4 regions of the Mesorhizobium sp. WSM4307 genome follow, and region 1 is predicted to be linked to each of the others. Evidence: riboswitches for the same ligand, from Rfam matches in the RefSeq annotation. Region 1 holds a riboswitch; each other region holds the start of a gene.
What was found. Region 1 has a riboswitch for cobalamin ahead of bluB (5,6-dimethylbenzimidazole synthase). Riboswitches for the same ligand answer to the same signal wherever they lie in the genome.

Region 1 (7,806 bases):
GGCGTGGTCGGTGAAAATGTCGGGCAGCACCAGCGGGCGCACCTTCAGGCCGCCTTCCAGCAGTCCTTCATGGGCAAGGAACTGCAGCACATGGCTGGCAAAGCCGCCGATGGCGCCCTCCTCCACCGTGACCAGAACCTCGTGCGAGCGGGCGAGCCGGCGGATCAGATCCTCGTCGAGCGGCTTGGCGAAGCGGGCATCGGCAACTGTGGTTGAAAGCCCGGCCGCACCGAGTTCCTCGGCAGCGATCAGGCAATCCTGGAGGCGCGTCCCGAACGACAGCAGCGCCACCTTTGTGCCTTCCCTGACGATGCGGCCCTTGCCGAGTTCGAGCACCGAGCCGCGCTCCGGCATGTCGACGCCGACGCCGTTGCCGCGCGGATAGCGGAAGGCGATCGGGCCATCATCGTAACTCGCGGCGGTGCGCACCATGTGGCGCAGCTCCGCCTCGTCGGCGGCCGCCATCACGACAAAGCCCGGCAGGCTTGCCAGGAAGGTGGTGTCGAACGCGCCGCAATGGGTGGCGCCATCGGCGCCAACGAAGCCGGCGCGGTCGATCGGGAAACGCACCGGCAGCTTCTGGATGGCGACGTCATGGACGACCTGGTCGTAGGCGCGCTGCAGGAAGGTCGAATAGATCGCCGCGAACGGCTTGTAGCCCTCGGTCGCGAGACCGGCGGCGAAGGTCACTGCATGCTGTTCGGCAATGCCGACGTCGAAGGTCCGTGACGGGAACACTTCGCCGAACAGATCAAGCCCCGTGCCGCTCGGCATGGCGGCGGTGACGGCGACGATGCGGTCGTCCTCGCGGGCTTCCCCAATCAGGCTTTCGGCGAACACCTTGGTGTAGGCCGGTGCGTTGGCCGGTGCCTTGGCCTGCGTGCCGGTGATGACGTCGAACTTGTTGACGCCGTGGTACTTGTCGGCGGCGGCCTCCGCCGGCGCGTAGCCCTTGCCCTTCTGGGTGACGACATGGATCAGCACCGGGCCTTCGCCATTGTCGCGGACGTTTTTGAGCACCGGGATCAGATGTTCGAGATTGTGGCCGTCGATCGGGCCGATATGGTAGAAGCCGAGCTCCTCGAACAGCGTGCCGCCGGTGACGTATCCGCGCGCATGCTCGACAGCCCTCGTGATCGCACGATCGGCGCGCTTGCCGAGATAGGATGTCAGCTTCTTGCCGAAGTCGCGAAGGCCGGCATAAGCCTTGCCTGAGGCGAGACGCGCCAGATAGGCGCTCATGGCGCCGGTGGGCGGCGCGATCGACATGTCATTGTCGTTGAGGATGACGATGAGCCGGGCATCGAGCGCGCCGGCATTGTTCATCGCCTCATAGGCCATGCCGGCCGACATGGCGCCGTCGCCGATGACGGCGATGACGTTGTTGCGGCCGCCGGAGAGGTCGCGGGCGGCTGCCATGCCGAGGCCGGCCGATATCGATGTCGAGGAATGCGCGGCGCCGAAGGGATCGTATTCGCTCTCTGCGCGGCGGGTGAAGCCGGACAGGCCGCCTTCCTGGCGCAGCGTGCGGATGCGGTCGCGGCGGCCGGTCAGGATCTTGTGCGGATAGGCCTGGTGGCCGACATCCCAGATCAGGCGATCGTCCGGGGTGTTGAAGACATAATGCAGCGCCACCGTCAGTTCGACCACGCCGAGGCCGGCGCCGAGATGGCCGCCGGTGCGCGACACGGCGTCGACCAGTTCGAGGCGAAGCTCGGATGCCAGTTGCGGCAGCTCGCTCTCGTCAAGCGCGCGCAGATCCGCCGGGATGCGGACCTTGTCGAGAAGCGGCGTATGCGGCGTTGCGTTCACGGGAGCTCAGGCTTTCTGTTCAACGGCGGGATAAGCCGCCGGCCGGCGAAAGTAAATGCGTGTCGGTGACGCGGATCTATCAGGTCCCCTCGCCGATTTCCTCAGCTTTCCGGCAGCGGGATGAACTCTTTCTCATCTCCAGGAACGATATCGAAGCGTCCCGTCTTCCATTCCTGCTTGGCCTGTTCGATGCGCTCCTTCGACGAGGAGACGAAATTCCACCAGATGTAGCGCTGCGAGCCGAGCGAGGCGCCGCCGAAAAGCATGAAATGCGCACCGGTTTGCGACGATATGATGATCTCGTCACCGGGCCGGAACACCAGGAGCCGCTCTGCCGGAAAGACGTCGCCCGAAATCGCGACCTCGCCTTCCAGCGTGTAGATGGCGCGCTCTTCCGCGTCGGCCGGAATCTTTATGCTGGCGCCCGGAGCCAGCCTAAGGTCGGCGTAAAGTGTCTCGGAATCGGCCCTTACCGGGGAGCGCTGCCCCTGGAAATCGCCGATGACGATGCGGCCGCGGACGCCTTCGGCATCGATCTCGGGCAGCCGCAAGGCAGCGGTGTTCTCAAACACCGGCGCCACTTCCTCCTTGCCATCGGGCAAGGCGAGCCATGTCTGCAGGCCTGAGATCGACATCGGCGCGCCGCGCAATTCCTCCGGCGTGCGCTCGGAATGCACGATGCCGCGGCCGGCGGTCATCAAATTCACGTCGCCGGGCTGGATCACCATTTCGGTGCCCAGCGAATCCCGATGCCTGATCCTGCCGTCGAACAGATACGTCACCGTCGACAGGCCGATATGCGGGTGAGGACGGACATCGAGAGCCTGGCCTGCCCGCAGGATCGCCGGACCCATGCGATCGAAGAAAATGAACGGCCCGACCAGCCGCCGCCTGGCGGTCGGCAGCGCGCGACGCACCTCGAAGCCGCCAATGTCCTTGGCGTTCGGGATGACCATCAACTCGATCTGGTCGCTGGCAAAGGCGTCGCCGGCTTCAGGGTCTTTCCCGGGAAAGAAGCTCATGGACTCTCCTTGTCAGCGGTCGAGGGCCCCTTGGCGGCATCAGGCAAAGCGGATCGCCGCCTTTGCCCGCAGTTTGGCCGCCACCTCTTCGCGATTGCGCGGATGCTGGTTGGTTTCAAGCGAATCGAGGAGTTCACGCGCCGATGCCGCGATGGCTTCGACCGCATGATCGAACGCATGCTGGTTCTGTTTCGACGGTCGTGTCGTTCCGCTCAGCTTGCGGACGAACTGAAGGGCTGCGTCGCGCACTTCGTCATTGGTTGCGGGCGGGTCAAAATTGAACAGGGTCTTGATGTTTCTGCACATCGCTTCCGTATCTCCTTTTGTCCTGGAGCCGTTTCAATCGGGACGAGCTTAATTCTCAACCATGATCGTGTCCAAAAACCGGAAAGGCTGCTCCGTGCCTCAGTCCGCGTCGAGCGGTTCTGTTCCGACCGGCTTGCCGTCGCGCGACAGCCTGATCTTCTCGACCTTGTCCTCGGCGGCCTTCAGCAGCCGGTCGCAATGCGCCTTCAGCGCCTCGCCGCGCTCGTAGATCTTGATCGACTGGTCGAGCGGCACGTCGCCACGCTCCAGATCATCGACGATCTTCTCCAGCGCGTCGAGTGCCTGCTCGAAGCTCATCGCCTTGACGTCTTCGTTGGTTTCACCAGCCATCATTCATCCTTTCATCAGTCGCCCGACATGGGCGGCGACCGAAAATGCCAGTCCCTGCAGATCGTAACCGCCCTCAAGCAGGCTGACGAGCCGGTTGCCGCTGTGGCGCGCGGCGCGCTGCATCAGCTGGCCGGTCGCCCAGTCGAAATCGTCCTCGGTCAGGTTGATCTCGGCCAGCGGATCGCGGTGATGCGCGTCGAAACCGGCCGAGATGATGATCAGGTCAGGCGCGAAATTGTCGAGCGACGGCAGCACCCGCGACAGGAAGGCATCGCGAAACACCTCGCTGCCGGTCTGCGGCGCCAAGGGCGCGTTGACGATGTTGCCGGCGCCGGTCTCGGTCTTCGCGCCAGTGCCGGGATAAAGCGGCATCTGGTGCGTCGAGCAATAGAGAACCGAGGGATCGTCCCAGAAAATGTCCTGCGTGCCGTTGCCGTGATGCACATCCCAGTCGACGACGGCGACGCGCTCGGCGCCATGCTTCTTCTGCGCATAGCGCGCGGCGATCGCCGCCGTGTTGAAGAAGCAGAAGCCCATCGCGGTGGTCTTTTCGGCATGGTGGCCGGGCGGCCTTGCGGCGACGAAGACATTGTCGGCGCGGCCTGCAAAGACGTCGTCGACGGCGGCGTTGGCGGCGCCGATCGCGGCGATCACCGCCTGCCAGCTCTTCGGGCTGGCGGTGGTGTCGGCATCGATGCGGGCAATACCCTCCTCGGGAATGGCGGCACGCACACGGGCGACGAAATCGGCGGGGTGCGCGTAGAGGATGGTGGCCTCGTCGCCCTCCGGCGCCTTGGCACGATCGAGCGCGGCAAAAGCCTCGTCGTCGAGCACGCGCTCGATGGCGCGCAAGCGGTCCGGCCGCTCGGGGTGGCCGGGCGGCGTGATGTGTTCGAGGAAGATCGGGTGCGTGTAGAGACGGGTTGTCATGCTCCCTATCTAGTGCCCCGGCGCCGCGATGGCCATGCATTGCGGCTCGATCACTGGGGAAAATCGCGCCTGCGTCCATTGGCGCCGCTGCGGGGATTGGCGCGGCCGAGGCTTCGGCGTAAGGTCGCGCCACTGCCTGGTGCTCGCCGCAAGCGGGAGAATCGGGAACACGGTTGAATTCCGTGGCGTGCCCAACGCTGTGAGGGGGACCGCGCCGGTAAATGCCACTGTCGATGACGGGAAGGCACCGGACGCGGGTTGATCCCGAGCCAGAAGACCGGCCTGGCAGCCATCGTCATCCGCATGGTCAGGCGGCTGGCATCGGAGCAACGTGCGTCCAGTTGGATGCACAAAGTGCGCTCTGACGGTGTGGAGCTATTGCAATCGCAAGGGGACGAGCGATGCCGGAACACATGACCGCTCCTGTGGGCGACGGATTTGACCAGACGGCGCGCGACGCGGTCTATCGCGCCATGTTCACGCGGCGCGACGTGCGCAGCCATTTCCTGCCCGACGCGCTCGACGACGAGGTGTTGGCGCGGCTTCTGCTTGCCGCCCATCACGCGCCATCGGTCGGCTTTATGCAGCCATGGAATTTCATCGTCATCCGCGACGCCGCGCGACGGGCAGAGGTGCGCGACCTGTTCCTGGCCGCGCGCGAACAGGAACTGCCTGAAATCGAGGGGGAACGACAGGCGCTCTACCGCAAGCTGAAGCTCGAAGGTATCTGCGAAAGCGCCCTCAACATCTGCATCACCTGTGACCGTCGGCGCTCGCAAGGCTCGCCACTGGGCCGCTGGCACAATCCGGAAATGGATCTCTACAGCACGGTCTGCGCGGTGCAGAATTTCTGGCTGGCCGCGCGTGCCGAAGGCGTCGGCGTCGGCTGGGTCAGCATCATCGAGCCGCAAGCGTTGAAGAGCCTGCTGGCCATTCCCGAGCATGTGACGCCCGTCGCCTATCTCTGCGTCGGCCGGGTTTCCGAGTTCGCATCCAAACCAGACCTGGAAACGCATGGCTGGGGCCGGCGGCTGCCGCTGCCCGACCTGATCATGAGCGAGACTTTTTGCGGGCAAGGCGAGGCGCCACTGAAATCGACCGTGGCCCGCCTCAACGCCTCCGATGTCGCGCCGGCGACGACCTGCCCAGCCGATCAGTTCGTCGCGCCGGCCGTGCCCCAGCGCGAGCCACCAAAGGAGGCCAGCGCCTTGTCCTTCAGCTCCCTGAACTTCGACGACGCCTCGGCCAGCCTGATATCCCAGGCCGGATCGGGCACCTGGCCGGCGATGGTCTTGAAATAGACCTGCATCAGGCAAGCGATGGCGAAGGGCTCGATGAAGGCCGCCTTGAAGGCCCAGGCAAAGACGATGGCAAGCACGAAGGCCCAGCCGGCGAGTTGTCCGGGCATGATGAAGAGAACGGCGCTGGCCGGAGCCAGCATCAGCAGGAAGATGACGAAAGACACGCCCCACATGATGACCGCCAGCCAGACGGCGTTCTTGACCATGGTCTTGCCGTTCTGGGCGTAGAGCACGACGCCTTGCCGCGCCGTCTCGAAGGGTGAGGACGAGTTGATGCGGATGTTGTAGCCGAGGATGATCTCGTCGACATAGGTGAGCGACAGGCGGATCACCGTGTTGATGAAGGAGACCAGACCGCTCAGGCCCGGAATGGGCAGGAAAGCAGCGATGCCGCCGAGCAGGCCGGTGATGGCGCGGATGGCGCCCTTGACCAGCTGGTCGACGACGAAAAGGATGTTGGCCTCGGCGAAACGCTCGGTCACGACCTGCCTGGCATAGGCGATCTGGTTCTGGCCGTCGGGGACATCCCGGCCGTCGATCAGATGGACCATCACGGCGATATGGCCGGCCTTGACGACGTAGAGGATATATTCGCGGATCCAATAGACGGCGATCGAAACCACGCCGAAGCCGACCACGCCGCCCCACAGGGCAAAGGACATCGGCCCGTCGGGATCCGTGGAGATATGGCCGACGCCATAGCCGACCGATGCACCGGTGCCGGTCGCCACGATATAGGCAAGCGTGATGCCGAAATAGACGATCATGCGAAAGACAATGAAAGGCCAGGTCCGCATCATGATGGACACCGACCTGCCGATATCGAAATCCCACATGCCCGAATCTCCCCTCAGAGATGGCTGGGAAGGATGCGCTCACCCCGAGGATTGTCAATCATGAGCGGTGGACAGCGGTGCGCAACGGGGATTTAGCTCTGTTTCGACGCTGGTTTTCTGAGCAGTCCCTCGAGCAATTGCTTGAACGCCGCAACCACGATCTTCGACGTCGCTTCGGGGTCGTTCGAATTAGCGATCCGCTGCGCCGCCTGGCTGCTCGCCCCGTTGATCAGCCGCGCGGCGGTCTCGGGGTCGACGCCCGGGACGACCACCCCTTCCCCCTGCAGCGCGGTCAGATGATCGGTCATTGAACCGACGCAGGCATTGGCATTCGACCATTGCGCGGGATCGCCCAGTACGGCCGGACCGTCGCGGAACATAATGCGCTGGATTTCCGGCTCCAGCGCCATTTCGATATAGGTCGTGCACTCGTCGACGAAATGCTGCCAGCGGGTCGGCGCTCTCGACGCGACCTCATTGACCCGAGCAGCCATCTCGCCGTCGATTTCGGCGATAACCGCCTCCAGCAGTCCCTTTTTGTCGCCGAAATGGTGGTAGAGGGCGCCGCGCGTCAGCCCGGCCGATGCCGTGAAATCATCCATCGACGCTTCGGCATATCCGATCGTGCCAAAGGCCTGGCGGGCCGCGGCGATCAGCTTGGCGCGCGTCTCGGCGATCATTTCCTTGCGGGGTCTGTGCATTTCCGTCTGGTCCTATTCACATACGTTCCGTATGCCAATTGACATACGTCGCGTATGCTCTATCTAATGATCATACGCTTCGTATGTAATTGTCGAACCGCCCTTTGTCGAGGAACCCCATGCAAAACCCCTATTCGGAAATCTTCCGCGCCCCTGGAGCGAGGGGCTTTGCGGCCGCCGGCTTCATGGCGCGCCTGCCGATCGCCATGGCGCCGATCGGCATCGTGGCGATGCTGTCGCAGACGCGTGGCGAATACTGGCTGGCGGGTGCTGTCTCGGCGACATTCGCGCTGGCCAACGCATTCCTGGCGCCGCAAATATCAAGACTGGTCGACCGCCTTGGCCAGACGCGGATCGTCGTGCCCACGACAGTCATCTCCGTGGTCGCCTTCATCACGCTGGTCGCGGCCGCCAATCAGGACTGGCCGGTCTGGACGCTGTTCGTGTCGGCGCTGCTGGCGGCGGCCATGCCCAGCATGCCGGCCATGGTGCGCGCGCGCTGGACCGAGCTTTTCCGGGGTCGGCCCGAGATGAACACCGCCTTCGC
Region 2 (7,806 bases), on a different contig from region 1:
ACAAAGTCATCGAATCGATTGCGCAAACGTTTCGATGACAATATGCTCTGCCGAAATCCGCCAAAGCCAATGAGAGCGGACTGGAACGCATCATCAGGGAGGAGCGCTTGCCAGCACTCCATTTGAGCCGCCATGCCGACAATGGCTGAGGTCGCGCGCCGCGCCGGCGTATCGGTTTCGACCGTCTCGCATGTCATCAACCGCACCCGCTTTGTCTCGCCGGAGAAGGCGCGGCTCATCAATGACGCGATCGCCGCGATGGGCTACCAGCCCAACGAGCTGGCGCGGTCACTGAAAGTGGCCTCGACCAACAGCGTCGGCCTGGCGATCTCGGCGATTTCCAACCCTTATTTCACCGACATCATCTGCGCGGTGGAGGCCGAATGCGCGCGCCTCGGCCTCATGGTCTTCCTCTCCGACACGCAGGAGGACCCCGACCGCGAGCTTTCGGTGGTGCGCGCGTTCCACCAGCGTCGCGTCGACGGTGTCATCCTGGCGCCGTCGGGCGCGCCGCAGCGCGCTATCGATTACCTGGCCGAGAAGAAGCTGCCCTGCGTGCTCATCGACCGTTTCGCCGACGAGCGCTTCGACCAGATCGGCGTCGAGAACCAGTCATCGATGCGCGCGCTGATCGACCATGTCGCCGCCTTCGGCCACAAGCGCGTCGGCTATATCGCCGGCCAGCCGGGCCTGGCGACGACGCGCGAACGCGTCGAGGCCTTTCGCGCCTCGCTGGTCGCCAATGGACTTGAATGCCTGCCGCACTATGTCTCGCCGGAGAATGTCGACACGGCGAGCGCGACCGCATCGACCCATGCGATCCTGTCTCTGCCATCGCCGCCCACCGCATTGGTCACGGGCAACAACATGACGACCATCGGGGCAGTTCGCGCCGTCCGCGAGAGGGGGCTCTCCATCCCCGGCGACCTCTCGCTCGCCGGCTTCGACGACTTCGAATGGGCCGATTGCTTCGAGCCGCGGCTGACACTGGTCGCGCAACCCTGCACCGAGATCGGACGGCAGGCGGCCGCCCTGCTGTGCGCTCGCATCGCATCGACCGACCTGGAGCCGCAGGCGGTGCGGCTGCGGGCGGCGCTGCAGGTGCGAGAGTCCTGCGCGAGGCCGGCCTCCCATGAGGTCAGCCCCATGAGGTCGGCATGAGCGCGCCGCTGCTTTCCGTCACCGGCGCGGTCAAGCGCTTCGGCGGCGTCCAGGCGCTGCGCGGCGTCGACTTCGACCTCAAGGCGGGCGAGATCCATGCCCTGCTTGGCGAAAACGGCGCCGGCAAATCGACGCTGATGAACCTGTTGTCGGGCGTCTACACGCCGGACGAGGGCACCATCCACATCGACGGCAAGCAGGTAGCCTTCAACAACCCGCGCGAGGCGCAGGCGGCCGGCATCGCCACGATCTTCCAGGAACTCGACCTGGTGCCGACGCTCGACGTCGCCGCCAACCTTTTCCTTGGCCGCGAGTTGATGCGGCCGGGTGGTTTCCTCGACGTGCCGGCAATGCGCAGCGAAGCGCGCAAGCGTCTCGAAGCCATCGAATTGGCCATCGATCCGGCCAGCATGGTGGCGAACCTGTCGATCGGCCAGCGCCAGGTCGTGGCGATCGTCAAGGCGCTGTCCTACGCCTCGCGCGTGCTGATCATGGACGAGCCGACGGCGGCACTCACGGTAGGTGAGGTCGACAGGCTGTTCGACATCATGCGCAAGCTCGCCGCCAGCGGCGTCGGCATCGTCTACATCTCGCATCGCCTAGAGGAGGTACCGCAGATCGCCGACCGGGTGACGGTCATGCGCGACGGTCGCGTCGCCGGCGTCACCGAGCCGCACGCGCCGCAGGCCGAACTGGTCCGGCTTCTGGTCGGCCGGCCGCTGGATGAGCTTTATCCCGAGCGGTCGACGAAGGCCGGCAAGACGCTGCTCAGCTTGCGCGATGCCAGCTTCAGGCTCGCCCATGAAAGCGCCGGCTGGCAGCCGCCGAGCGGCGTCTCGCTCGACGTCAAGGCGGGCGAGATCGTCGGGTTGGCCGGCATCATGGGGGCTGGGCGCACCGAATTGCTCAGCGCGCTCTATGGCACCGGCCTGTCCGGCCGCTGGGAAGGCGAGGTCGCCATCGATGGCCGGCCTGTAAGGCTGGATTCGATCAGGGCGGCCCGCGCGGCCGGCATCGCCTTCGTCACCGACGACCGGCGCGGCAGCGGGCTGATGCTCAGAATGGCGGTGGGCCTCAACCTGGTGATGTCGGTGATCCGCCGCATCTCGCCCCTCGGCCTGATGTCGCAGCGCCGCCAGGCGGATGCGGTAAAGCAGTCCTTCGGCCAGTTCGATATCAGGCCGAAGAATCCCGACATCGCCGTCGGCGCGCTTTCCGGCGGCAACCAGCAGAAGGTGGTGCTGGCCAAGGAGATCCTCGGCAATCCCCGTCTGCTGCTGCTCGACGAGCCGACTCGCGGCGTCGATGTCGGCGCCAAGGGCGAGATCTACGCGCGGCTGAGGCAGTTGGCGGCGCAGGGGCTCGGCATATTGGTCGCGTCCAGCGAGATGCCGGAGCTCATCGGCCTGTGCGACCGGATCGTGGTGCTGCGCCAGGGGCGCAACGTGGCGGAATTCATCGGCGGCGTCGACGAGCACACAGTGCTTGACGCGGCAAATGGCAGGGAGGCCTGATGTCTGAACAGAAGATTTCGGTGGCAGCGAGCCCGGCTGTGCCGGCGGCAGCGCCAAAGCATCGCGATCCGCTCGCCCTTGTGGTGCGCTTCCAGAGCCTGATCGGCCTGGTGGTGGTGGCGATCGGCGGCATCATCTTCTCGCCGCGCCGGCACGGCCAGATCCTGTTCCTCGATCCCGACAACATCGCCAACATCGTGCGCGCCGTCTCGGAGACCGGAATCATCGCCATCGGCATGACTTTCGTCATCATCACCGCCGGCATCGACCTGTCGGTTGGCGCGGTGCTCGGGCTGTCCAGCGTCGTCACCGCATCGATGATGATCTCGGGTGGCTTCGGGCTCATTCCCACCATCCTCGCCGTGCTTATCATGGGCATCGTCTTCGGCGCCATCCAGGGCACCATCTCCACCCGCTTCCGGCTGGAGCCGTTCATCGTCACGCTCGCCGGCCTGCAGGCGGCGCGCGGCCTGGCGCTGGTCGTCTCGGGTAACCAGTACATCAACATTTCCTATGGCGACGGACCGGGCCTGGCACCGCCGGTGTTCGCGATCCTCGGCGAGCGGTTGTTCAACAACACCGTGCCGGTCGCCACCATCGTCTTTATCGTCTTTGCCGCGATCGCAACGATCGTGCTCAACACGACGCGCTTCGGCCGCTATGTCTTTGCCGTTGGCGGCAATGAGCGCGCGGCGCGAATTTCGGGCGTGCCCGTTTCGATGGTGAAGATCTCGGTCTATGCCATCACCGGTTTTGCCTCGGCCCTTGCCGGCATCGTCCATGCCGGCCAGTTCAATTTCGGCAGCGCCAATGACGGCATGGGCTACGAGCTCACCGCGATCGCCGCCGTGGTCATCGGCGGCACAAGCCTGTTTGGCGGCGCCGGCTCGATGGTCGGCACCGTTGCCGGCACCATCATGCTCGGCGCGCTCGCCAACATCCTGCAGCTGAACAACATCACGCCCGCCATGCAGTTGCTCGCGACCGCCGCGATCATCGTGCTGGCGGCGGTGCTTCAATCCCTCGTTCGCCGCCGCGAGGGGTTGGGTCGTTAGGAGGAAGGCGGCAACAAAGTCGAAGTCAAACCAAGGTCTGGCCCCCCGGCCCGACGAGGAGGAGAGCGAGTATGAAAACCACAAGACAAGGAACGAGGAACACGCTTCATGCCGTGCTTCTGGCAGGCGCGGGCCTGTGCATTGCAGGAGCCGCCCAGGCCGCCGACCCGATGGTCAAGGCCTGCGCCAAGGACGGCCAGTTCATCATCGGCTTCTCGCAGGCCAACAACGCCGAACCCTATCGCCAGCATGTCAATGACGAACTGACGGCGGCGGCCAAGGCCGTGCCGGGCTTCACTCTGCAGATCGCCGACGGCGCCGGCAACGTCAACACGCAGACCTCGCAGGTCGACAATTTCATCACCCAGAAAGTCGATCTGCTGCTGATCTCGCCCTTCGAGGCGGCACCGCTGACGCCGGCGGTGAAGCGCGCCATGGATGCCGGCATCCCGGTCATCGAGCTCGACCGCAAGACGGTCGGCGATCCCGGCAAGGACTACACCGCCTTCATCGGCGGCGACAATTACAAGATTGCGCTCGAGGCCGGCAAATACACCGCCAAGACCTTGCTGCCGGATGGCGGCGAGGCGGCGGTGCTGGAAGGCTTGCCGAGCTCGACGCCGGCGGTGGAGCGGCTGAACGGCTTCAAGGACGGCGTCAAGGGGAATGCCAAGATCCAGGTCGTCGCCGAGCAGGCCGCCGACTGGGTGCCGGACAAAGCCCAGACCGCCTTTGCCGCCATGCTGCAGGCGCATCCCGACATCAAGGTGCTCTATGCCTCCAACGACATGATGGCGGCCGGCGCGCTGCTTGCCGCCAAGGGAGCCGGCAAGGACGTCAAGATCATCGGCACCGACGGCCTGCCTGGACCGGCCGGCGGCATCGAGGCCGTCGCCAAGGGCGACTGGGCGGCAACCTTCACCTACCCGACGGGTGCGAAGGAAGCGATCGAGATGTCGAAGAAGATCCTGCTCGACTGCTCGACCTCGGTGGAGCCGACGGTAACGGTCGAGACGACGGCGATCACGGCGGAGAATGCCAAGCAGCTGATGGGGAAGTGAAGGGCGATTAGCGCTCGGCGCTGAGGTTGAGACAGCAGGGCCCCGCGCGGGGCCTTGCTTTTTTGCTATTGCTAGATCTGGTCGTGCTCGTGCCAGCTTCGGCCCGCCACCCCAGTCGCTTACTTTGCGTTTAGCCCCGTCATGTAAGGATCCGTAATCCCAAGGGGGCGCGAATGCTGGATAATTACGAGGCCGACCGGTTTGGCGTGATTCACCAGATCGACGTCACGCCGATCAAATACGACAAGCAGTACATTTCCTATTACGAGGATCTGAGCGACCGGACCATCAAGCTCGGCTATCAGCGGCTTGGCTGGGTGCTGGGGGTCACCGGTGAGATACCTCGATCCGTGCTGGAGATTGGTTATGGCACCGGCACCTTTGTCGAGGCCGCCAAAATTACCGGGGTTGCCGACTGTGCCGGCTGCGACATCACCAGATTTCCGCTGCCCGAGGGCGTCCGCTTTGTCGATTGGGACGAGGCGCTCGCCGGCTCGTGGGATCTCGTCGCCATGTTCGACGTGCTCGAGCACATTCCGGATCTGGGTTTCCTCGCCCGCCTTCAGAGCCGCCACCTGGCCATCGCCGTCCCTTACTGCCGCTGGCGTGAACTCGGCGCCGACGGCGAAGCGTGGTTTCGGACGTGGCGCATGCGTCTGCCTAACGAGCACCTGCACCATTTCGACCGTGACTCGCTGGTGGCGCTCCTCGAGCATTACGGCTTCGAATGCGTGACGCTGAATTGCTTTGAAGACGAGATCAGACTGCGGCCGGGCGAAGCGGGTCCGAATATTCTGTCAGGCTTTTTCAGAAAGCTATAGGCCGGTTCCTCGGCGACCGCGGCCAGGTGTCATGCCTCCTGCCTGGTGACCGCTCGCGGCTGAAAACCGCAGCCGCGCCGAAGCCGCATTGCGCGACGACAGGGGTTGACATCGCCGCGAAACATCGCTTCAAACGTAATGTTATTACATATGGAGCATGTGGCGACGGCGTCGCAAAAAACTCATTGCGATGCGATCGACGGAAATCTACGGTGGGTGCGTGATGGCCCCCGCGCCGAAAGGCAAGGGGTGAAAAGGGAACACGGTGAGACCTCAAAAGGTCGAGGCCGTGGCTGCCCCCGCAACTGTAAGCGGTGAGCAAGATCCGACATGCCACTGGCCGGCAAGGCTGGGAAGGCTGGATTGCGCCGAGACCCGCGAGCCAGGAGACCTGCCATCAACTGAGTTGACCGGACGGGGTGTGCCGGGAGGAGGCGTGGACGTCGGTCTTGTCGGCCGGCTCGCCAACATCCTTCCGTCGCCAGTTTTGAAAGTGACGGAAAGTTGGACGGCGCCATCGATCATCGTATCATCGTGTGCACGCTTTGCCGCGACGTTCCGACCGGCATCAGGTCGGGCGAAAGCCTGTGCGTGGATTTGCGCTCCCGGCTCGCAGCCTGCCATGAACCCGCCGTGGCGCATGGCTTCACGGTCGAAGGCGTCGAATGCATGGCGGGCTGCGCGCGGCCGCTGACGGTGGCCTTCCAGGCGCCGGGCAAGGCCTCCTATCTCTTCGGCTCCATCGACGCCGAGGCCGACGCCGGCGATCTCCTGCGATTTGCCCGACTTTACGCCTCGCTCGCCGACGGCTGGTGCAATTCCGGACAACGTCCGCCGCGACTGGCCGGCAAGACACTGGCCCGCATTCCCGGGCCGGCCAAGTTTCCGGGCAACAGCCGATGACAATGCCACTCCTCGAAGCGCGCGACCTCAGCGCCATGGTCAATGGCCGGCATCTGGTCCACGCCTTCAGCCTGTCGGTGGCCTCGGGCGATCGCCTTGCCATCATCGGCCCCAATGGCGCCGGCAAGACCACGCTGCTGCGCATGCTGTCGGGCATGCTCAGGCCAAGTGCGGGCGAGGTGAAGCTTGGCGGGCGCCGCCTGGACCGTATCGCGACCGCCGAGCGGGCCCTGCATATCGCCGTCGTCGGCCAGACCGACCAGCCGGACCCGCGGCTGGCGGTGATCGACTATGTCGAGCTCGGCCGCGTCCCGCATGCCGGCCTGAGACGCAGGAGCGAGGAGCGCGACATCGTCGTCGACGCGTTGCGCCGGACCGGCCTGTTGCCGCTGCTTGGCCGCACCATCGGCTCGCTGTCGGGCGGCGAGCGCCAGCGCGCCCAACTGGCGCGCGCCATCGCGCAGCAACCGAAAGTGCTGTTCCTCGACGAGCCGACCAACCATCTCGATCCGCGCGCCCGCGGCGAGCTGCTCGAGCTCGTAGCCGGCTTCGGCATGACGGTGATCGCGGTGCTGCACGATCTGGCCCTGGTGGCGCCCTTCGCCACCAGGGTCGCGGTGATGAGCGAGGCGCGGCTGCATGCGCTGGCGGCACCCGGCGAAGCGCTGACGCAAAAGCTGATCCGCGAGATTTTCGGCGTCGACGTGTTTCGCCTGCGCCATCCGACCGAAGACCGCGAACTCACGGTGTTCGATGTTCCGAACCGCGCCGCGCCGCCATCCTGATCGAGCCCATCCCTCATCCGACACTGTTCAGCCAAGGAGCAAAATCCGTGAAACGCCTCGCCCTGTCGCTCGTCTTCTTGCTGCTGGCCCCGGCAGCCTTCGCCTTCCCGGTCACCGTCGACAGCTGCGGCAAGCCGCTGACCTTCGACGCGCCACCCAAGCGCGCCGTCATCCATGATCTCAACATGGCCGAAATGGCCTTCGCGCTGAAGCTGCAGCCGTCGATCGTCGGCCTGACCGGCATCACCGGATGGTACAAGGTCGGCCCCGAGTTCAAGGCCGAGCAGGGTTCCATCCCGGAACTGGCGCCCAAATACCCGACGCTCGAAAACCTCGTCGCCGTCGAGCCCGATTTCTTCTTCGCCGGCTGGTACTATGGCATGAAGCCGGGTGGCGACGTGACGCCCGACAGGCTCGCCCCGCACGGCATCAAGACGCTGGTGCTGACCGAAAGCTGCGTCCATCTCGACAAGAACCGTCCGGCCGCCTCGATGGACCTGCTCTAT
Region 3 (7,806 bases), on a different contig from region 1:
CCTGACGACATCGGCCTTCATCACCATCATCGTGCCGCTAATCGTCTTTTTCTCACTGCAGCGCTATTTCGTCCGCGGGCTGCTCGCCGGCTCGGTGAAAGGAGGCTGAAACCATGCAATCCGCTTTGAAAGCCAGTTCGAACCCCGACCTCGCCATCGATCGCGACTGGTGGCGAGGCGCGGTGATCTACCAGATCTATCCGCGCAGCTACCAGGATTCGAACGGCGACGGCATCGGCGACCTCAAGGGCATCATCGGACGGCTGCCCTACATCGCCGCGCTCGGCGCGGACGCCATCTGGATCTCGCCCTTCTTCAAATCGCCGATGAAGGATTTCGGCTATGACGTCTCGGACTATTGCGACGTCGACCCGATGTTCGGCACGCTGGCCGATTTCGACGCGCTGACGGCGGAGGCGCACCGGCTGGGTCTCAAGGTGATGATCGACGAAGTGCTGTCGCATACGGCCGACATCCATCCCTGGTTCAAGGAAAGCCGGTCGAGCCGTAGCAATTCCAAGGCCGACTGGTATGTCTGGGCGGACGCCAGGCCCGACGGGACGCCGCCCAACAACTGGCTGTCGATCTTCGGGGGGTCGGCCTGGCAGTGGGACACCAGCCGCCAGCAATATTACCTGCACAATTTCCTGGCCGAGCAGCCCGACCTCAATTTCCACAACCGTGAAGTCCAGGATGCGCTGCTCGACGTCACCCGCTTTTGGCTGGAACGCGGCGTCGACGGCTTTCGCCTCGACACGATCAATTTCTACTTCCACAGTCAGGGCCTGGAAAACAATCCGCCGCTGCCGCCGGAAGAACGCAACGACCAGACCGCGCCGGCGGTCAATCCCTACAACTACCAGGACCATCTCTACGACAAGAGCCGCCCGGAAAATCTCGGCTTCCTCGAACGCTTCCGCGCTTTGCTCGACGAATATCCGGCAACCGCCGCCGTCGGCGAGGTCGGCGATTCGCAGCGCGGGCTGGAAGTCGTGGCCGCCTACACGGCCGGCGGCAAGCGCGTGCACATGTGCTATTCCTTCGACTTCCTGGCGCCGGAAAAGATCAGCGCCGCCAAGGTGCGCTCGGTGCTGGAAGCCTTTGGCAAGGTCGCCAGCGACGGCTGGTCGTGCTGGGCGTTTTCCAACCATGACGTGATGCGCCCGGCCTCGCGCTGGGCCGCCGGCGAAGCCGACCCTGTCGCCTATCTCAAGGTCATCTCGGCATTGCTGATGTCGCTGCGCGGCTCGGTCTGCATCTACCAGGGCGAGGAACTCGGGCTGGGCGAGGCCGAACTGCGCTTCGAGGACCTGCAGGACCCCTATGGCATCCGCTTCTGGCCGGAGTTCAAGGGCCGCGACGGCTGCCGTACGCCCATGGTGTGGGATGGCGGCGCCAGGAATGGCGGCTTTTCCCAGGCCAAGCCCTGGCTGCCGGTGCCGGCCAAGCATCTGGCGCAGGCGGTCAATGTCCAGCAAGGCGACCAGGCTTCGCTGCTCGAGCACTATCGGCGCTTCCTGACCTTCCGCCGCGCCCATCCGGCTCTGGCCAAGGGCGACATCACCTTCATCGAAAGCGAGGGCGACACCGTCGCCTTCACGCGCCGCGCCGGAAACGAGCAGGTTGTCTGCGTCTTCAACCTGGGCGCCAAGCCGGCCAAGGTTGACCTTGGCAGCCGATCACTGCAACCTTTGCCGGGACACGGGTTTTCGGGGCAGGCGAGCACCGGTTCGATCGAGCTTGGCGGCTACGGCGCCTGGTTCGGGCGCATAGACTGAAATCTTTGAGGAAATCACTGGGAGGACACCAATGGCCGATGTCAATCTGAGACAAGTGAAGAAGTCCTACGGCAATCTCAACATTCTCCACGGCATCGACCTCGATATCAAATCGGGCGAGTTCATCGTCTTCGTCGGTCCATCGGGCTGCGGCAAGTCGACCTTGCTGCGCTCGATCGCCGGGCTCGAGGAAATCACGTCGGGCGAACTCAAGATCGATGGCGACGTTGTCAACGACGTGCCGCCGTCCAAGCGCGGCATCGCCATGGTGTTCCAGTCCTACGCGCTCTATCCGCATATGACGGTCTACGACAACATGGCGTTCTCGATGAAGATCGGCAAGGAGAACAAGGCCGAGATCGACCGCCGCGTGCGCCAGGCGGCGGAAATCCTGCAATTGACCAAGTATCTCGACCGACTGCCCAAGGCGATGTCGGGCGGCCAGCGCCAGCGTGTCGCCATCGGCCGCGCCATCGTGCGCAATCCGAAAGTGTTCCTGTTCGACGAGCCGCTGTCGAACCTTGACGCCGCGCTACGCGTCGCCACGCGCATCGAGATCGCCAAGCTCAAGGAATCGATGCCCAACACGACGATGATCTATGTCACCCACGACCAGGTCGAGGCGATGACGCTGGCCGACCGCATCGTGGTGCTGAAGGACGGCCATGTCGAACAGGTCGGCACGCCGATGGACCTTTACAAGAAACCCGGCAATCTGTTCGTCGCCCAGTTCATCGGCTCACCGGCCATGAACATCCTGCCGGCAACCATCGACAAGACCGGCAACCCGACCGTCGTCAGCCATGTCGGCGGCCGCAAGGCGGCGGTGCCGATCACCACGCCGGCCTCGGCCAAGGGCGCGGCGGTCAGTTTCGGCGTGCGGCCGGAAGACCTGATGATCGCCAGCGGCGCGGACTATCTGTTCGAGGGAACGGTCGACTATGTCGAGCAGCTCGGCGAGGTCCAGCTGGTCTATGTCGATATCGGCCGCGCCGACCTGCCGCTGGTGACCAAACTGCCGGGCAATGTCGAGGTCAAGCGCGGTTCGACATTGCGGCTGAGCGCCAATGCCGAGGACCTGCATATCTTCGATGCGGACGGACATTCCTTCGCGCTGCAAAAGCCGGAAGCAAAAGCGGCTTGAGGCCGCCGGTCCTGCTGGGTCAAGGCAACAAAAAAGAGCGGCGGGCCAGGCCCGCCGCTCCTTTTTTGGAAATCAGCTACGGCTGTTAACGGCCGAAGAGGTTGCGGTCGCTGCCCTGAGGAGCGGACTTCTGCGCGTCGCCCGACGAATTGAGCAGCTTGTAGACAGGCGAGCCGCTCTCGCGGATCGAAGCCGTACGCGAGTTGTCAATCGAAGTTGCGGCGGGCGAAGTCACGGCGGGCTGGTTGGCGCCATTGGAACCAAAATTGTCGCTGCCCGCGAAAGCGCTGCCGGAGATGGCCAGAACGGCGGCGGCAGCAAGGATGATCTTGTTCATGTTAGTCTCCTGAATTTCTGGATTTCACGGGAACGGCCGGCATCGCCGCCATTCCCGTAAACCGGCATTACTTGCCGAAGAGGTTGCGGTCAGCGCCCTGCTGAGCAGGCAGCTGGGTGGCCGGAGCCGACTTGTCGACCGAAGCCGTGTAGGAATGGTCGGCCGCAGCGGCCGACTGGTTGGCACCGTTGGAACCGTAGTTGTCGCTGCCAGCGAAGGCGCTGCCGGAAATGGCCAGGACGGCGGCGGCAGCAAGGATGATCTTGCTCATGTTAGTCTCCTGAATTTCTCAAGGTCGGCCAGAGCGGCGGGCGAAAAGCCCGCTGTCGGCCGGGATCTGTTGTTAGTTGTTGCCGAAGAGGTTGCGATCGGCGCCCTGGGCAGGCGTCTGAGCAGCCGGCTCCGACTTGTTGGTCGAAGCGGTGTACGAGCTGTCGACAGCCGTGGCTGCGGCGGCATTCGAACCATAGTGGTCGCTACCAGCAAAGGCGCTGCCGGAAATAGCCAGAAGGGCGGCGGCAGTGAGAACAATCTTTTTCATTTTTGGTACTCCAGTATTTTTTCCGTCCGTCTAGCGGCGTGTCTTGGGATTGAAATCGCGTCGTTCGGACAGGCCCGATGTGGGAAAGCCAGTTCGCCGTTTCCAATCACGAAGTTGTTCCGTGTGGACCAAGAATCCACCACTTGAAATTGTGCCAGGGCTTCCGAGCCATGCATTTTTCTTTTTGATATCAACCACTTAGTAAACGCCAGCCGCAAGGTCACAGACTGTATCGGAGGTCCATCGTTCACACCGTCCTGCACGCACCGTCAACAGAAACGAACCGTTCGGTTCGATTTTAGAGTCTGCTAATAGTCACTTTTCGAAACCGTTAACCTCTTTTGCCCCAGTTCCGGGTCGATTTTGACAGCCGGCACAGCTATCGGCGGAGGCGATTTTCGTGACCGCTGCCCGTGACCTGATCGTTGCGCATGCGTGTCGCGCCGCATGGATACGATGTCGCTTTCATGCCGATGTCGCAAACGCTGTCGTGATTAGATCATGTCATCTCAGGTGCCGCTTCGTGACGACGGGGCGGAGAATTGGGAAGCCGGTCAAAATCCGGCGCTGCCCCCGCAACGGTGGTGGAGTTCAAGTCGCAACGGGAGACCACTGGGCAAAAGCCTGGGAAGGTGTCGCGACCGTCCGCAAGGACACTCCAGAGCCCGGAAACCAGCCCGAGATTTTTGAACTCGACTGATCGCGGTGGGCGGTCAAGAGGCGGATCGCGCGTGCCCGGCTTTCGCCGAGCTGCGTCTCATCCTTCCTCAATCACCACCAGTTCAGTCCTTGAAGTATGAGGACAGGACATGGATGCGCGCAACGATATGCTGAGGCTGTTGAATGGCCGCAGAGAGGGCTTCTCGCTCGAGCAACCCTTCTATACCGATCCCGATTTCTTCAAGCTCGACATGGAGCTGATCTGGTATCGCGACTGGCTGTTCGTCGGCCATGATTGCGAACTGCCCAAGCCCGGCAGCTTCATCACCGTACAGATCGGCGACTACCCTGTCGTGCTGGTGCGCGATCAGCAGGGCAAGATCAACGCCTTCCACAATTCCTGCCGCCACCGCGGCAGCCGCGTCTGCAACACCGACAAGGGCATGGCCGCCAAGCTGGTCTGCCCCTATCACCAATGGACCTATGAGTTGGACGGAAGGCTGCTGTTTGCCCGCCAGATGGCAGACGGCTTCGACAAAAGCCAGTTCGGCCTGAAGCCGGTCGCCTGCGAAAGCGTGGCCGGCTATATCTTCATCTGCCTGGCCAAGGAACCCGCCGACTTCGCGCCGATGCGGGCGATGATCGAACCCTATCTCAAGCCGCACCGGCTCAGCGAAGCAAAGATCGCCTTCGAGAGCACGATCGTCGAGAAGGGCAACTGGAAGCTCGTCTGGGAAAACAACCGCGAGTGCTATCATTGCGCCGGCAATCACCCGGAACTGTGCAAGACCTTCCCGGAAGCCCCGACGGTGACCGGCGTGCAAGGCGCCGACAGCGATCCGGAAATGCTGGCACACTGGGCCAAATGCGAGGCGGCCGGGCTGCCGAGCAAGTTCCGCATCGATCCGGCCGGGCAATACCGCGCCACCCGCGCGCCGCTGCTGCGCGATGCGGTCAGCTACACGATGACGGGCAAGCGGGCGGTGAAGAAGAACCTGTCCGACAGCGTCTCGGCCGACCGCATCGGCTCCTTGCTGCTCTATCACTATCCGACGACGTGGAACCACATCCTCGGCGACCATGCCGTCACCTTCCGCGTGCTGCCGATCAGCGCCACGGAAACCGCGGTGACGACCAAATGGCTGGTGCACAAGGACGCAGTCGAGGGCGTCGACTACGATCTTGCCGAACTCACCCATGTCTGGACCGAGACCAACGACCAGGATCGCCGCATCGTCGAGGAAAACGCCTTCGGCATTCTGTCGCCGGCCTATGAGCCCGGCCCCTATTCGGAGCTGCACGAGGGCGGCGTGATCCAGTTTGTCGAATGGTACGCGTCCTTCATCGGCCCACGGCTTGCCGAAGACGGCCGGCCGGCCCTGCGCAGTGTCGCCTGAGAGGTTTGGGGATGAACGCGATGACGGATCTTGGCCTCTATCGCCATCTCGATCAGATGGCGCCCTGGAACGACAGGCTGCAGGTGCTGGAAGTGATCGGCGTCAGCGACGAGGCGCCTGACGTCAAGACCTTCACCTTCCGCTCCGACAACCAGACCTGGTTCCGCTACAAGCCGGGCCAGTTCGTGACGCTGGAACTGCCGACGTCGGACGGACCGCTGATGCGCACCTATACGCTGTCGTCGTCGCCGTCACGGCCGTTCTCGATCGCGGTGACGGTGAAGGCGCAGGCCGGCAGCATCGGCACACGCTGGATGTTCGATCACCTGGTGCCCGGTTCGCACGTCAAGGCTTATGGGCCGAGCGGCGACTTTTCGCTGCACAGCCACCCGGCGGCCAAATATCTGTTCATCTCGGCCGGTTCCGGCGTGACGCCGATGATGTCGATGCTGCGTTGGCTGAACGATTGCGCGCCATGGACCGATGTCGGCTTCGTCAACTGCGCGCGGCGCGCCGAAGAGATCATCTTCCGCAAGGAACTCGAACTGCTCGGCGGCCATATGCCGGGCCTGTCGCTCGGCTTCATGATCGAGGAGCGGTCGAGCCGCGAGGGCTGGTATGGCCATATGGGCCGCATCGACGCGATCCGGCTGCCGCTGCTGGCGCCCGATTTCCGCGAACGCGAGATCTTCTGCTGCGGTCCGGATCCTTTCATGCGCGCCGTGCGCGGCATGCTTGAAGCCGCTGGCTTCGACATGACGAAATACCACCAGGAGAGCTTTGCAGCCCCCGCGGTGGAGGAAGTCCCGGCGCCGTTCGCGTCGCCCGCGGAAGACGGCGTTGCCGTTCCCATCGAGGCAACACCGATCCGCTTCGCGCTTTCGGACGTCGATGCCGAGTGCATCGCCGGCCAGACCGTGCTGCAGACGGCGCGTTCGTCGGGCGTGCGGATCCCCGCGGCCTGCGAATTCGGCCTGTGCGGAACCTGCAAGGTGAAGAAAGTCTCGGGCGCCGTCGAGATGAGCCACAATGGCGGCATCCTCGATCACGAGATCGATGACGGCTTCATCCTCGCCTGCTGCTCGAAGCCGCTTTCGGCTCTCGAAATCGAGGCGTGACAACGTCGGGCGGCCCCGCCACGGCAGCCTTGCCAAGCAGTTGCAGCTGTTTCCAAGACCCTGGCGACCTCGGTAGGGCGCGCGTCAGGATCGGCTTATAAGGCGTTCTCGTTCGGCTTCGTCACCCGCCGCAGCGTCAGATTGATCCTGCCGCCGTTCTTGAGCAGCGCCGAGGTCGAGGGATAGATGCGGTCGACGCCGTGGAAGGCGAGACGGCCCTCGCCGCCGAGCACGACGACGTCGCCGCTCTTCAGCCTGAACGATTTGGTGGCGCCGTCGCGCGTCGTCTGGCCGACCCTGAACAGGCAATCGTCGCCCAGCGAGACAGAGACGACAGGCGCCGAGAAATCGGCCTCGTCGCGGTCCTGGTGCAGGCCCATCTTCGCGTCGGCCGTGTAGAAATTGATAAGACAGGCCTCCGGCGGATTCGGATAGCTCGACACCTGCCGCCAAAGATCGAGCAGGCCCTCCGGGATCGGCGGCCATGGCTCTCCTGTCAGCGGATGCGTCGGCTGGTAGCGATAGCCGCGCTCCTTGTCGGTGACCCAGCCGAGCAGGCCGCAATTGGTCATGCGCACGCTCATCTCCTTGCCGGTGCGCGGCATGGCAGGGACGAACAGCGGGGCCTGCTGGACGATGCCTCTCACCTCTTCGACCAGCGCCTCCTGAACAGCGCGGGAGAGATGGGCCGGCATGTGACGGACGCCTTTGGGCAAAACGAGCATGAGGTCGGTGATAATCCGGTTGCTGCTTTGACCTTGAAGAATGCCACACGGAGGCGCTGACAACGACCCGAAAACGTTCTGGCAGACGGATCAGTCGTCGCCGACG
Region 4 (7,806 bases), on a different contig from region 1:
TAGATGTCGACCGGCACGACGCGGTCGCAGCCGCGCACCACCGAATAGGAATAGTGGTAGTAGCCGCCGCCATTGGCGCAGGAGCCCATCGAGATGACGTAGCGCGGCTCGGGCATCTGGTCGTAGACCTTGCGCAGCGCCGGCGCCATCTTGTTGGTCAGCGTGCCGGCGACGATCATGATGTCGGACTGGCGCGGCGACGCGCGCGGCGCGACACCGAAGCGCTCCGAGTCGTAGCGCGGCATCGAGGTGTGGATCATCTCGACGGCGCAGCATGCCAGACCGAAGGTCATGAACATCAGCGAGCCGCTGCGCGCCCAGGTGATCAGCGCCTCGGTCGAGGTGACCAGGAACCCCTTGTCGGCGAGCTCATTGTTGATTTCGAGGAAGAAGGGATCGTCCTCCCCAACCGGCCGACCGGTGTTGGGATCGATGATGCCCTTCGGCTTCGGCGCGACAAGGGTGCCTGAACTGTCGTTCAATCCCATTCCAGCGCTCCTTTTTTCCATTCATAGGCAAAGCCGATGGTCAGCACTGCCAAAAACACCATCATCGACCAGAAACCGAGCATGCCGATCTTCGAGAAGGACACAGCCCAGGGAAACAGGAAGGCCACTTCCAGATCGAAGATGATGAACAGGATCGACACCAGGTAGAAGCGGATGTCGAATTTCATGCGGGCATCGTCGAACGAGTTGAAACCGCACTCGTAGGCGGAAAGCTTTTCGGGATCGGGATTGCGGTAGGCCACCAGGAACGGTGCGGCCAGCAGCGCCAGGCCGACGACCAGCGCCACGCCGATGAACAGGACGATGGGCAGGTACGAACTGAGAAGTGCGTTCATGCAGCGGCTTTCCGTTGGCGCCAATCCACTTTGATTACAGCACCGGACCTTAATGCGGAAGCGTGACAGATTAACCGCTGAACCGTTTTAAGGGGCCTATGCTGCAACGCGGCGAGGGTTAGCGCAGCACTTCCAGCGAAGCAAGTCAAACCTTGTTCAAAACGCCGGCCTGGACGGCATATCCGGAGAAACTGGTCCGATCCCCTCCTGTTTGATTTCCTTCGCCTTTTACTCCACTTTTCTCTCCTGACAGGGTTGCCGCAAAAACCCTGCTAGCATGGGCTGGAATCACCCGTCGGACCTCGGTCGAAACGCCCTTAGAGTGACAGCTGCATGAAGGAAAAGATCTCGCTTGCCGCCGCCCGGCGTATTGCGCTCGCCGCACAGGGATTTCTCGATCCCCGCCCAAATGGCACACCCGATCGCCGCCACTTTGCCCGTGTGCTCTCCCGCACCGGCCTGCTGCAGATCGATTCCGTCAGCGCGGTGGTGCGCGCGCATTACATGCCGCTCTATTCGCGGCTCGGCCCCTACCCACTGGCGCTGCTCGACAATGCCGCGGTGACGCGCAAGCGCACGGTCTTCGAATACTGGGCGCATGAGGCCTCGTTCCTGCCGGTCGAGACCTACCCGCTGATGCGCTGGCGCATGCAACGCGCCGAGCAGGGCGACGAGATGTATCTGGGCCTGGCCAAATGGGGCCGCGAGCATGCCGCGTACATAGAAGAGATCTACCGCGAGGTCGTCGCGCGCGGCCCGATCGCGGCTTCGGCGCTGGAAGGCCAGAAAGGTTCGGGCGGCTGGTGGGGCTGGAGCCATGCCAAGCACGCCTTCGAATGGCTGTTCTGGGCCGGCCGCATCACCACGGCGCACCGCCGCGGCTTCGAGCGCTTCTATGATCTGCCCGAGCGCGTGCTGCCGCAGGCGATCCTCGATCTGCCGGTGCCGGCCGCCGAGGACGCGCACCGCGAATTGCTGCGCATTTCCGCCCGCGCCCACGGGGTGGCGACATCAGGCGATTTGCGCGACTATTTTCGGCTGTCGCCGGCCGACATGAAAGGCCGGCTGGAGGAACTGGTCGAGTTGGGTGAACTGCTGCCGGTGCGCGTCGAAGGCTGGGACAAGCCGGCCTACCTTCATAAGGACGCCCGCCTGCCCCGGAAGATCGAGGCCCGCGCCCTGCTGGCGCCGTTCGACCCGGTCGTCTTCGAGCGCTCGCGCTCGGAGCGGCTGTTCGATTTCCACTACCGCATCGAGATCTATACGCCCGCCGAGAAGCGCCAATACGGCTACTACGTCCTGCCTTTCCTGCTCGGCGACAGGATCGTCGCGCGTGTCGACCTCAAGGCCGACCGGCCAGCCAGCGTCCTGCGCGTCCACGCCGCCTACGCCGAGCCCAAGGCACCGCCCGAGACCGCCGCGCAGCTCTCCGAGGAACTGAAGCAGATGCAAGGCTGGCTCGGCCTTGAACGCATGGAAGTGACGCCTGCCGGCGATTTGGGCCTGGCGCTTGCCGACATCGCCATGTCGTAGCCGTGCGTTGACACCGCTGCCTGCAAAAGCCTAAATCCGCTCCAGACGGTCCCTTGCCCGCAACGGCAGGGGCTAAGAGGGAATGCGGTGAGAGGTGAAAAATCTCAAATCCGCGGCTGTCCCCGCAACTGTAAGCGACGAGCCAAGGCCGAAAGCCACTGGGATGTTCCCGGGAAGGCGGCACCCAAGGCGATAACCCGCGAGCCAGGAGACCTGCCGTCTGCGACAAAAGAATCCGATCGCCCGGCGGGTTTCCGGGCAAGGAGCCCGGTTTTTTGGACCAGAACGGCAGTTTTTCGGCTGGCACAGAGGACAATTCGTCCGCCGACGGCGAAGCCTTGGCCGGCGTCACGGTGATCGTCTGCGCCTCGTGCCGCGACGAGACTGGCTCCGACGCCCATCCCCGCGCCGGCGAACTCTTGGCTGACGACACACGCCGCGCCGCATCTGATGGAAACATCCGCATCCACACGGTCGAATGTCTCGGCAATTGCAAGCGCCGGCTGAGCGCCGCGATCCTACGCGACGGCTGCTGGAGCTACGTCTTCGGCGACCTGACCGTGACCAGCGGCGCCGACCTCGTCGCCGGCGCCAAACTCTTCGCCACCTCGACGGACGGCCTCATTCCATGGCGCGACCGGCCTGCTTCCCTCAAGCGCGGCCTCGTTGCCCGCATTCCTCCCCTCGACCTGTTGAAGGACTGATCATGAGCGCTTCCGTCACCCGCGTCCCCTGTACCGTCGTCACCGGCTTCCTCGGCGCCGGCAAGACGACGCTGGTCCGCCATCTCCTGGAGAACGCCGGCGGCAAGCGCATTGCGATCATCGTCAACGAGTTCGGCGACATCGGCATCGACGGCGAGATTTTGAAGGGCTGCGGCATCGACACCTGCCCGGAGGAAAACATCGTCGAACTCGCCAATGGCTGCATCTGCTGCACCGTGGCCGACGATTTCGTGCCGGCGCTCGACCAGATCCTGTCGCTCAACCCGAAGGTCGACCACATACTGATCGAGACCTCGGGCCTGGCCCTGCCCAAGCCGCTGGTCCAGGCGTTCCAGTGGCCGACGGTGAAGAGCCGCGTGACCGTCGACGGCGTGATCGCTGTGGTCGATGGTCCCGCACTTGCCGAAGGCCGTGTCGCCAACGACATGGACGCCTTGCAGGCGCAGCGTGCGCAAGATGACAGCCTCGATCATGACGACCCGGTCGAGGAACTGTTCGAGGACCAGATCGCCTGCGCCGACCTGATCATCCTGTCGAAAAGCGATCTGATGAACGCCGCCGGCTCGGCCCGCGCCAACGCCATCATCGGCGAACACTCCGCCCGTGCCGTGAAGATCGTGCCGACCTCGCATGGCGAGGTCGATCCCTCCGTGCTGCTCGGACTTGGTCTCGCCGTCGAGGACGACATCGAGAACCGCAAGTCGCATCATGACGGCGCCTTCGACCACGAGCATGACGACTTCGACACCTTCATCGTCGACATTCCCTCGATCGCCAATCCGGACGAACTGGCACAGCGCGTGGCCGCCGCCGCCGAACAGGAAAACGTGCTGCGCGTGAAAGGCTTCGTCGAGGTCGGCGGCAAGCCGATGCGGCTCTTGCTGCAGGCGGTCGGCCCGCGCGTCAATCATTACTACGACCGCGCCTGGACCGCCGAGGACGACCGCCGTTCGCGCCTGGTCGTCATCGGCCTCAAGGGGCTGAACCGCCCGGCAATCGAGCGTATACTCGCCGGCTGATTTCAGACACGGGCCGCGATGCATATCCTCACCACGACCTCCGCCTCGCTCGACGATCTCGCCGAGCCGGTCGATCTGCGGCAGACGCCGGCGGATATCGTGGCCCTGTCCTTCACCGACAGCGACCTCGCCGGACTGGCGGCCGCCTGGAAGGCGGATGCCGCCCGCCTGCCCTCGATGCGGCTGGCCGCCCTGCGCGACCTGCGCCACCCGATGTCCGTCGACCTCTGGGTCGACAGCGTCGCCCGCCACGCCAAGATCATCCTGGTGCGCATCCTCGGCGGCTACGACTGGTGGCGCTATGGCTGCGACCAGCTGGCCTCGACCGCCCGCGAGCGCGGCATCAAGCTGGCGCTGCTGCCGGGCGAAAGCCATGACGAGGATATCAGGCTGATCGAAGCCTCGACGCTGCCGCGCCGGGAATTGGACGACCTGCTCGGCTATTTCCGCGAGGGCGGCCCGGCCAATATGGGCGCGCTGGTGCAGAGGCTGGCCAGGCTGGCTGGACAGGACGCGGCTGTGGTTGAGCCGGTGGCGGTGCCGAAGGCCGGCTACTACGAGCCAGGCCGCGGCGTCGTCCCCCTCGCCCTCGAGGGCGAGGGAAAGGTCGTGCCCATTCTCTTCTACCGCTCGATGCTTCTCGCCGCCGACGTCGCTCCGATCGACGCGCTTTTTGAAGCGCTGAGCGCGCGCGGCATGACGCCTGTCCCCATCTTCGTCTCCAGCCTCAAGGACCCGACATCCCTGGCCTTCGCGGAAACCGCGCTCGCCACGCTCAGACCCGCCGCCATCATCACCGCGACCGCCTTCGCCTCCGGCGCCGAGCCCGGCGTCGAAACCCTGTTCGACCGCGCCGGCGTGCCGGTCTTCCAGGTCATCGTCGCCACCACCCGCCGCGACGTCTGGGAAAGCAACCAGCGCGGCCTGGCGCCCGCCGACCTCGCAATGCATGTCGTCCTGCCAGAGTTGGACGGCCGCATCCTCGCCGGCGCGATTTCCTTCAAGGGCGAAAGCGATGTCGATCCCGCGCTTGGCCACCGCGCCTTCGCCAACCGGCCGGAACCGGATCGCGTCGCGCAGGTGGCTGACCGCGTGGCAGCCTTCATCAAGTTGCAGGACACGCCCCGCGCCGAACGCAAGCTGGCCATTCTGATCCCGGATTACCCAAGCGCTCCCGGCCGTACCGGCTATGCTGTCGGCCTCGACGTGCCGTCGAGCGTGCTGGCGATGCTGCATGACCTGAAGGAACAGGGCTATGCGGTTGAAGGGATCCCGCAATCGCCGCGCGAACTGCTGGATTTGCTGGAGCGGGGCGATGATGGGTTGGGGGTGGATGAGTATCTCGACCTTTCACGAGACCTGCCTGTCGAGGCAATGACTGCTGTTGAGGCGGCGTGGGGGAAAGCGGAAGACAAGACAGGTTTGCGCGAGGCGCCCCCCTCTGTCCTGCCGGACATCAGGACAGAGGGGGGCGCCTCGCGCCAACCTTCACAAACGACCTCAGCAAGCTTCCCCTTCCGCGCCGCCGCCTTCGGCAACATTACGGTCGCCCTCGCTCCAGACCGCGGCCGCTCCGCCGATCGCCGCGCCGACTACCACGATCCAACGCTGCCGCCGCGCCACGCCCTGATCGCCTTCGGCCTGTGGCTGCGCGAATCGCTGGGTGTGCATGCCCTGATTCATGTCGGCGCTCATGGCACGCTGGAATGGCTGCCGGGCAAGACCGTTGCGCTGTCGCAAAGCTGCTTCCCCGAGATCGTCACCGGCGCCCTGCCCGTGATCTATCCCTTCATCGTCTCCAATCCCGGCGAGGCAGCACAAGCCAAGCGACGCATTGCCGCCGTGACCCTCGGCCATCTGCCGCCGCCGCTGACCGGCGCCGGGCTGGACGAGGATCAGCACAGGCTCGAACGCCTGGTCGACGAATACGCCCAAGCCGACGGCCTCGACCGCCGCCGCCGCGACCGCCTGGCCAAGCTGATCGTCGACACGGCGCAAAAGACCGGCCTCGCCGCAGAAGCCGGTGTCGCCGGGACCGACGCACCCGACGAGGCGCTGCGCCGCATCGATGCCTGGCTCTGCGACCTCAAGGACTTCGCCATCAAGGACGGGTTGCATATCTACGGCCGCGCGCCCGACGATGAGGCCGACGCCAAGCGCCGCCAAAGTGCCGAGGCTGAAAGGTCAGCGCTGGTTGCCGCGCTGGACGGCCGCCACGTCAAGGCCGGCCCGGCCGGCGCGCCGACGCGTGGCCGCTCCGACGTGCTGCCCACCGGCCGCAATCTGTTCACGTCGGATCCCCGCACCATGCCGACGCCGACCGCCTATGATCTGGGCAAGGCGGCGGCCGAAGAAGTGGTGCGCGGCTACCTGCAATCGCATGGCGACTGGCCGCGTTCGCTGGTCATCGATCTCTGGGGCTCGGCCTCGCTGCGCACCGGCGGCGAGGAGATCGCACAAGGCCTGGCGCTGATGGGTTGCCGGCCGCAATGGGATGCCGCCACCGGCCGCATCACCGGCATCGAAGTGCTGCCGCCGGCCACGCTCGGCCGCCCGCGCGTCGACGTCACCTGGCGCATATCGGGCCTGTTCCGTGACATGTTCCCGACCCAGATCGCGCTGATCGACGCCGCTGCCAACGCCGTCGCCGCCCGCGACGAGGACGATTCGGAAAACCCGCTCGCGGCCCGGACCCGAGCGGACGGCAGGATTAGCCCGCGCATTTTCGGCACCTCGCCCGGCACCTATGGCGCCGGCGTCGAGGATCTTTTGTCCGGCGGCGACTGGGCAGCGCGCGAAGAGATCGGCCGCGCCTATCTCGACGCCACCTCGCATGCCTATGGCGGCGCCGGCGGCGAAGGCATCTCGGCGCCGGGCGCGTTTGAAACCCGCATCGCCGAAGCCGATCTTCTGGTCCACACCGGCGACGACCCCGGCCGCGACATTCTCGAAGGCTCCGCCGACGTCGCCTTCATCGGTGGTTTTTCGGCCGCGCTTGCCGCCCTTGGCCGGAATGCCGATGTCATCGTGCTCGACACGACGGACCCGCAAAAGCCGAAGCCGCGGTCGGTCGGTGAGGCCGTATCTCGCGTGGTGCGCGCCCGCGCCGTCAATGCGCGCTTCATATCAGGCCAGATGCGGCACGGCCCGCGCGGCGCCTCCGAATTCGCCGAGACGGTCGACCGGCTGGTCGGCTTCGCCGAAACCACGCATGCCATTTCAGGCGCGCTGATCGAGGCCGTGCACGATGCCTATGTCGGCGACGCGGAAGTCCGCGCCTTTATCCTTCGGGAAAACCCGGCGGCCGCGAAAGTCATTGCCGAGCGTTTTCTCTCGGCGCGCCGGCGCGGCCTCTGGCATCCCTTGCGCAATTCCATCGACGACGATCTCGCCGCGCTGATTGCCGAGGCCGAAGCGCTGGGAGTGGCGGCATGAACGCCTTCTCACGTCGCGGCGCCTGTCCGGCCCTGTCGGCGCCGATGCAGACCGGCGATGGGCTGCTGGTGCGGCTCAACCCGGTTGCCGGAGGCCCATCTTCTGAAGGATTGTCGCCGAAGCTGTTGATCGGTCTGGCCGAATCCGCCCTGCGGCATGGCAACGGCGTCATGGAAGTGACAGCGCGTGGCAGCTTGCAGATACGTGGCTTGACGGAGGACAGCGCAACGCTGCTGGCAGCGGAAGTCGA

Region 2: another riboswitch for cobalamin. It lies ahead of FJV83_RS05035 (DUF1636 family protein); the one in region 1 lies ahead of bluB (5,6-dimethylbenzimidazole synthase).
Region 3: another riboswitch for cobalamin. It lies ahead of FJV83_RS12825 (aromatic ring-hydroxylating dioxygenase subunit alpha); the one in region 1 lies ahead of bluB (5,6-dimethylbenzimidazole synthase).
Region 4: another riboswitch for cobalamin. It lies ahead of FJV83_RS11710 (DUF1636 family protein); the one in region 1 lies ahead of bluB (5,6-dimethylbenzimidazole synthase).

Annotation. Positions count from the first base shown of each region.
Region 1 is NZ_VFTB01000001.1:651,413-659,218, reverse strand. It holds gene dxs (1-deoxy-D-xylulose-5-phosphate synthase) at 1-1,812, opposite strand, end outside; gene FJV83_RS03040 (pirin family protein) at 1,914-2,834, opposite strand; gene FJV83_RS03035 (DUF2277 domain-containing protein) at 2,874-3,140, opposite strand; gene FJV83_RS03030 (exodeoxyribonuclease VII small subunit) at 3,240-3,491, opposite strand; gene FJV83_RS03025 (histone deacetylase family protein) at 3,495-4,421, opposite strand; cobalamin riboswitch at 4,542-4,722, shown strand; partial or broken gene bluB (5,6-dimethylbenzimidazole synthase) at 4,823-5,401, shown strand; gene FJV83_RS03015 (hypothetical protein) at 5,575-6,558, opposite strand; gene FJV83_RS03010 (TetR/AcrR family transcriptional regulator) at 6,651-7,259, opposite strand; gene FJV83_RS03005 (MFS transporter) at 7,379-7,806, shown strand, end outside.
Region 2 is NZ_VFTB01000002.1:280,290-288,095, forward strand. It holds gene FJV83_RS05010 (LacI family DNA-binding transcriptional regulator) at 133-1,161, shown strand; gene FJV83_RS05015 (sugar ABC transporter ATP-binding protein) at 1,158-2,675, shown strand; gene FJV83_RS05020 (ABC transporter permease) at 2,675-3,730, shown strand; gene FJV83_RS05025 (substrate-binding domain-containing protein) at 3,802-4,791, shown strand; gene FJV83_RS05030 (class I SAM-dependent methyltransferase) at 4,965-5,612, shown strand; cobalamin riboswitch at 5,820-6,026, shown strand; gene FJV83_RS05035 (DUF1636 family protein) at 6,117-6,515, shown strand; gene FJV83_RS05040 (ABC transporter ATP-binding protein) at 6,512-7,300, shown strand; gene FJV83_RS05045 (ABC transporter substrate-binding protein) at 7,348-7,806, shown strand, end outside.
Region 3 is NZ_VFTB01000005.1:20,158-27,963, reverse strand. It holds gene FJV83_RS12855 (carbohydrate ABC transporter permease) at 1-109, shown strand, start outside; gene FJV83_RS12850 (alpha-glucosidase family protein) at 114-1,778, shown strand; gene ugpC (sn-glycerol-3-phosphate ABC transporter ATP-binding protein UgpC) at 1,810-2,922, shown strand; gene FJV83_RS12840 (DUF680 domain-containing protein) at 3,008-3,259, opposite strand; gene FJV83_RS12835 (DUF680 domain-containing protein) at 3,327-3,530, opposite strand; gene FJV83_RS12830 (DUF680 domain-containing protein) at 3,603-3,800, opposite strand; cobalamin riboswitch at 4,295-4,496, shown strand; gene FJV83_RS12825 (aromatic ring-hydroxylating dioxygenase subunit alpha) at 4,610-5,857, shown strand; gene FJV83_RS12820 (hybrid-cluster NAD(P)-dependent oxidoreductase) at 5,878-6,975, shown strand; gene FJV83_RS12815 (alpha-ketoglutarate-dependent dioxygenase AlkB) at 7,071-7,700, opposite strand; gene arfB (alternative ribosome rescue aminoacyl-tRNA hydrolase ArfB) at 7,791-7,806, opposite strand, start outside.
Region 4 is NZ_VFTB01000004.1:344,223-352,028, reverse strand. It holds gene FJV83_RS11725 (NADH-quinone oxidoreductase subunit B) at 1-488, opposite strand, end outside; gene FJV83_RS11720 (NADH-quinone oxidoreductase subunit A) at 479-844, opposite strand; gene FJV83_RS11715 (winged helix-turn-helix domain-containing protein) at 1,178-2,377, shown strand; cobalamin riboswitch at 2,407-2,613, shown strand; gene FJV83_RS11710 (DUF1636 family protein) at 2,653-3,081, shown strand; gene cobW (cobalamin biosynthesis protein CobW) at 3,084-4,121, shown strand; gene cobN (cobaltochelatase subunit CobN) at 4,140-7,556, shown strand; partial or broken gene cobG (precorrin-3B synthase) at 7,553-7,806, shown strand, end outside.